DNA from 3 places in the Arthrobacter sp. 10T413_2 genome. Region 1 is predicted to be linked to each of the others. Evidence: predicted binding sites of a transcription regulator. Region 1 holds the regulator's gene; each other region holds the start of a gene.
The links. Region 1 encodes HrcA, which represses chaperone genes, less so after heat shock. Its sites were predicted from a motif close to TTNGCACTCGNNNNNNNCGAGTGCNAA; they were not measured.

Region 1 (2,124 bases):
ACTCTCCGGGGCCCGAAGGGGCCCGAACCGGACCACAGGGGCGCGGCAACGGCAGCGGCTGCCGCGGTTCCCGTTCCGTCGTGACGGATCCTCGTGGTCCCGCAGGCAACGCCCGGAGCGAATCCAATGCTAACAACGCGGCGACTCATATTAGACTGGTTAGCACTTAGGCATGTCGAGTGCTAACCCCTGTCCGGTCACAGACCGCCCCCGCAGCACGCGGGGACGCGAACCGAACGGTCCTGGGGCGGCACCGGCTGCGGGACCGTCGATTGGAGGTGGAGCGTGAGCGAACCACGCAAACTCGAAGTGCTGCGCGCCATCGTGGAGGACTACGTCCATTMCCGCGAGCCAGTCGGGTCCAAGGCGCTGGTTGAACGGCACCATCTTGGTGTCTCCAGTGCCACGATCCGCAATGACATGGCCGCACTGGAAGACGAAGGCCTCATCACGGCACCGCACACGAGTGCCGGCCGGATTCCCACAGACAAGGGCTACCGGCTCTTCGTCGACCAGATCTCGGCCGTCAAGCCGTTGTCTCCGGCCGAGCGCCGGGCCATTCAGGCGCTCCTGGAAGGATCAGAGGACCTCGACGACGTCCTCGACCGCACCGTGCGGCTCCTGTCGCAGCTGACTAACCAGGTCGCCGTCGTGCAGTACCCGCTGCTCAGCCGCGCCCGGGTGCGGCACATCGAATTCGTCTTGCTGGCGCCCCGGAAGGTCCTGGCGGTCCTGATCGCGGACACCGGGAAGGTGGAGCAGCGCGTGATCGACGTCGGTCAGGAGATTGCCGACGACGCACTGGCGGAGTTGCGCAGCCGTTTCCTGGCCAGCCTCTCCGGAACCCCGCTGAGCCTGATGCCGCAACTGCTGGCMGCCGTCGTGGMGAGCGGGCCGCCGGCGCGCCGCGGCGCAGCCCAGGCCCTGGCCCGCGGCCTCGAGGCCCTGGCCACGAGCAGCCGCGAGGAGCGTATGGTCATGGCCGGGACCGCCAACCTGGCCCGCTCCAACGTGGACTTCCCGCTCAGCATCKGCCCCGTGCTGGAGGCCCTCGAGGAGCAGGTGGTCATGTTGCGCCTGCTCAGCGAAATGGCCGAAGACCCGCGGGGTGTCACGGTCAGCATCGGACGGGAGAACCCGTACGACGGCCTCGCCGAGGCCTCGGTGGTGGCCACCGCCTACGGGCCGGACGCCACGGCCAAGGTCGGCGTCCTGGGGCCCACCCGGATGGACTATCCCACCACCATGGCCGCCGTCCGCGCGGTGGCCCGCTACCTTTCGAGGATCCTCGGGCCCTGACCGGCCCGKGACCGAACGCTACTTTTGCCCGACAGKCAGTGCCCCACAGGCAGAACAACAAGGAAGAGATACACACTTTGAGCAGCCACTATGACGTTCTTGGAGTCTCCCGCGAYGCAACGGGGGAGGAAATCAAGAAGGCCTACCGGAAACTGGCCCGGACCCTGCACCCTGACGTGAACCCGGGGGAGGACGCCTCGGACCGGTTCAAGGCGGTCACCCACGCCTACGAGGTCCTTTCCGATCCGCAGAAGCGCCGGGTCTATGACACCACCGGCAATGAGAACGGCACCGACAACGGCTTCGGCGGCGGMAGCTACTCCGGCCAGGGCTTCGCCTTCCAGGACATCTTCGAGACCTTCTTCGGCGCCGGCGGCGGCCAGGGCGGCCCGGCTTCCCGKATCCGCCGCGGCCAGGACGCGCTGATCAGCGTACGCATCGACCTCCGCGACGCCGTGTTCGGCGTCAACAAGAAGCTCGAAGTGGACACGGCCGTCATCTGCCCCACCTGCGAGGGCTCCTGCTGCCGCGAGGGCAGCCACCCGGTCCGCTGCGACATCTGTGGCGGCAGTGGCCAGGTCCAGCGCGCCGTGCGGTCCATCCTCGGCCAGGTCATGACGTCGGCTCCCTGCGGCTCCTGCGAGGGCTTCGGCACCGTCATCAAGGACCCCTGCAACGAGTGCAGCGGCCAGGGCCGGATCCGCAGCCGCCGTTCCCTGACCGTCAAGGTCCCGGCCGGCGTTGCCACCGGCACCCGCATCCAGCTGTCCGGCCAGGGCGAGGCGGGCCCCGCCGGCGGCCCGGCCGGTGACCTGTACGTGGAGA
Region 2 (2,090 bases), on a different contig from region 1:
CATCTGCCGGGCGAACTCACCGAACTTGGCCTCTGCCTTGGTCCGCAGCCGGGACTGGGTGAGCACCGCCGAGACCAGCTCGGGGGAGTGGCCGGCCTTGCGCAGCGCCGCGGTGAGGCGGAAGGCCTCGTCCTCGCGGTACGGGCCCAGCGACGCCAGCAGCTCCCAGCCCTCGGGCGTGAGGATCGGGGCAATGTGTTCCTGCGGTGCGTCAGTCATGCCTTCCAGCGTAGTTCAGCGCCGCGGGCACGCTGCGACCGGACCGCGGGGACTAGGCTTGACGACATGGAAGACAGCGGTACAGGCGACAGCACGTCAGAGGAAACATCCGGGCAGAATAAGGACGGGCAGGACGACGCCAGGCGAGACGCCGCTGGGCAGGACGTGGACGGGCGGGACGACGACGACGGGCGGGTGCGCCATAGCCATCAGCAAGGACTGGCCCGCTACGCACGGCCGGCGATCATCGCCGGAGCGGTGATCGCCGTCGTGTGCATCGCGCTGCTGGTGATCATCTTCTTCCTCGATTCCTTCAACGCGACGGTCTATTCCGTCGGCGGCAAGAACGTGCAGGACGCCACGGACGAGGCCCGGGCCATCCGCGACACCTATGCCGCGGCCAGGCTCGGTGGCATCATCTTCCTCATCGCCGGCGTCCTGCTGGCTGGCGCCGGAGCCCTGGTGATGTACCGGCATCGGAACGACGAAGGCAGTGACCGCGACGACGAAGAAGGCGAAGACGTGGACTTCGAGGAGCTCGCCGGCGAGTAGGCGCACGCGCAAGGCCCGGTGGACCCAGCTGACCCGGTGGATGGACATGCCCCTCGCTTGGCGCGGGCAGAGAGCATGATGCCAAAGTGTCCGCTGGCTGCAGCAAAGGATGGGCATGTCCGACTGAGCAGCCGCATCCGTTGGACATGTCCCCTCGGACAGCCCGCATGCGCCGGACATGCCCCTCGCTCGTCGCGGGCAGAGAGCATGATGCCGAAGTGTCCGCTGGCCGCGGCAAAGAATGGGCATGTCCCGCGCGGGGGAGCTGTTCACCCGAGATGAATTTCTGGCACTCGCCTTGACCGAGTGCTAACCATTTACATAGAGTCGTCATTAGCACTCTCCCTAGGAGGGTGCTAACACCTGAAGCTTCACAGCCAGGCTGCTGCCGGCACCGCGACGACGGTCTGTACGCCATGGCATCACTGCTTCATAGTCCACGAATTTGCTGACGAATAGGAGAGGTCCTTGTCGGTCTCTATTAAGCCTCTTGAGGATCGTATTGTTGTCCGCCCGCTCGAAGCCGAGCAGACCACGGCTTCAGGCCTGGTCATCCCGGACTCCGCACAGGAGAAGCCGCAGGAAGGCGAAGTTGTTGCAGTAGGCCCCGGCCGCTTTGACGACAACGGCAACCGCGTTCCCGTTGACGTTGCCGTCGGCGACGTCGTTATCTACTCCAAGTACGGCGGAACCGAAGTCAAGACCGGCGGCACGGAGTACCTCGTACTCTCCGCCCGCGACGTTCTGGCGATCGTCGTAAAGTAACTCTCTTGGTCCCCCGCGCAGCCGATCCTTCGCCATGAACGGATCAGTTGCGCGGGGTTCTGTCTTGAAAGGACAAAACCATGGCAAAGCAGCTTGCGTTTAACGACGCTGCCCGCCGGTCGCTTGAAGCCGGCATCGATAAGCTCGCCAACACCGTCAAGGTCACGCTCGGCCCGCGCGGCCGCAATGTCGTGCTGGACAAGAAGTGGGGCGCTCCCACGATCACCAACGATGGCGTGACCATCGCCCGTGAAATCGAGCTGGACGACCCCTACGAAAACCTTGGCGCGCAGCTTGCCAAGGAGGTCGCCACCAAGACCAACGATGTTGCCGGCGACGGCACCACCACCGCCACCGTGCTGGCCCAGGCCCTGGTCAAGGAAGGCCTGCGCAACGTTGCGGCAGGCGCCGCCCCGGGCGAGATCAAGCGTGGCATCGAGGTTTCGGTCGAGGCCGTTGCTGCCCGCCTGCTGGAAAACGCCCGCCCGGTCGAAGGCACCCAGGTTGCCAACGTTGCCGCCATCTCCGCCCAGAGCGACGAGGTCGGCGAGCTC
Region 3 (2,090 bases), on a different contig from region 1:
GCCCCCTGACGTTGCGGAGCAGGCTGCACGATGCAGAGGACGGACCAGTCATGGCGTMAAAAGACGAAATACGCTCCAGCCACAGGGCAAGGCGTGCGGCGCTCCCGTTGGACGCGCTCGATGCCGCAGCGGCAGGCATCGCCCGCCACGGGCTCGACTGGGCATCCGATCTGACCGGCGGCCKCCGGGGTACCTTCGCCGCGTATCTCGGCGTGGGCGCCGAACCGCCCACGCTGCCGCTGTTGTCCGCCTTGGTCGATGCCGGGCACCGGGTGCTCCTCCCCGTCTGCGAACCCGAGCTCGAACTCAGCTGGGTGTACTGGACTCCGGAATCCGGGTTTGTCCGCAGCCGGTTCGCCCCCATCCAGGAGCCTGTTGGCGAGCGCCACAGCACCGCGGTGACGCTGGACGCCACCGCAATCTTCCTGCCGGCCACTGCAGTGGATTTCTCGGGCAACCGCATCGGACAAGGCGGCGGCTACTACGACAAGTTCCTTGCCACCCTGGCCGCCCTGTCCTCCGCGTCCGGCTCGTCCGCGTCCGGCGGGGCGTCCGACGCCGTACCGCTGCCGACCGTCGCCGTCGTCTACGACACGGAGGTACTGCCCGCGGGCAGTATTCCCGCCGAGTCCTTCGACCGGAAGGTCGACGCGGCGCTGACACCGGTCGGCATCATCCGGCTCCGCTGATCGGGGGTCCTGCGGGGGTGATAGAATTAGCACTCAGGCACTGCGACTGCTAAGACGGAACCCGCCGACAGGTATATCGACAGATATATCGACCGGTCCCGACTCGACAGTACGGGACCTGCTCGTTTGTCCCAGAGGAGGATTTCCAGTGCCCACGTATGCATATGCCTGCAAGGACTGCAGCCACGCCTTCGAGATCGTGCAGTCGTTCAGCGACAACTCCCTGACGTCCTGCCCCGAGTGCCAAGGCACGCTGCGCAAGAAGTTCAACAGCGTCGGCGTTGTGTTCAAGGGCTCCGGCTTCTACCGGACCGATTCGCGCGACGCCAAGGGCAGCACGGTTGCCCCGGCCCCTGCTGCAGCGCCCGCAKCGGCGCCTGCCCCGGCCRCCGCCAGCTAGGTCCCGGGGCTGCCGTCAGCGCAGCCCTGGTGCACCGTTTCCGGATGGCACCGGCACCCGTCCGTGTAGCCTCACGCCGCCGTCCTGGAGCGTTGTTCGCGAAAGACACCGTTGCCGAGGCAGCACCGCGGGGCAGTCCCCCGTGCCGTGCAATCGCGCACTAATGCCGGCACGCCCCGGCCTACACAGTTCTTCCTGCCTCCCGTTATCCACATAAGCAGTTCCACGGCTCCCGCGAGCATGCCAGAGTCCGTAGCGTGGCGGCCATGGCACCTTCACTCAACCCGGCTTCCTGGCCGTCTTTCAGGGCCCCTTCGTTGCCGCCCCGGCCCGGGMCCGGCGTGATGCCCGCCAGTTGGGCACGCGCCGGGATCCGCTCCGGCGGCCAGCTTCCTYCTGCCGGCAGCTCCACCCGGAATCACCCCCGGCCCGGGAAGTCGCCCCGGCAGCGGTTGCCGCGCGGCAGGCCGCCGCGGCGCACCCTGAGCAACTGGTTGAACCGGTACCGCCGGCTACTTGCGGCGCTCATGTTGTGCATCGCCGCTGGCCTGACTGTTCAGCAATTAACTCCTGCGCCCGCCGACACCGTCACTGCGTTCGCAGCCGCAGCGGATCTTCCCGCCGGAAAGACCCTGGAACCCGGCGATGTCCGCATGATCAGCATCCCGCCYGGGCTAGTGCCGGCCGGCAGCCCGAGCGGCGAAAACGCGTTCGAGGGCAAACAGTTGGCCGCACCGCTGCGCCAGGGCCAGCTCCTCACCGACTCCCAGATCCTTGGCCCGGGCCTGCTGGCCGGAAGCCCACCCGGTTCCGCGGCCGTACCGCTCAGGATGGCGGATCCTGCGTCGATCCGGCTGCTCTCCCCCGGACAACTCGTCAACGTGGTGCTCACCGTCGGCAGCGGCTTCGAACAAGCCGCTGAAGGCCAAATCCTGGCCCAAGCCGTCCCTGTACTTTGGACCTCCGTGCAGGGCGGCAAGACGGGCCAGTGGTTACCCACT

Region 2: groES (co-chaperone GroES) is a predicted target of HrcA. The motif match lies at 1,058-1,084, and genes of this name have one in related genera.
Region 3: AC1DBQ_RS20845 (FmdB family zinc ribbon protein) is a predicted target of HrcA. The motif match lies at 716-742, and genes of this name have one in related genera.

Annotation. Positions count from the first base shown of each region.
Region 1 is NZ_JBFTHK010000202.1:2,368-4,491, reverse strand. It holds gene hrcA (heat-inducible transcriptional repressor HrcA) at 286-1,299, shown strand; gene dnaJ (molecular chaperone DnaJ) at 1,377-2,124, shown strand, end outside.
Region 2 is NZ_JBFTHK010000071.1:15,897-17,986, forward strand. It holds gene AC1DBQ_RS12775 (class I SAM-dependent methyltransferase) at 1-219, opposite strand, end outside; gene AC1DBQ_RS12780 (hypothetical protein) at 286-771, shown strand; gene groES (co-chaperone GroES) at 1,240-1,536, shown strand; gene groL (chaperonin GroEL) at 1,617-2,090, shown strand, end outside.
Region 3 is NZ_JBFTHK010000219.1:8-2,097, reverse strand. It holds gene AC1DBQ_RS20850 (5-formyltetrahydrofolate cyclo-ligase) at 51-689, shown strand; gene AC1DBQ_RS20845 (FmdB family zinc ribbon protein) at 838-1,089, shown strand; partial or broken gene AC1DBQ_RS20840 (SAF domain-containing protein) at 1,584-2,090, shown strand, end outside.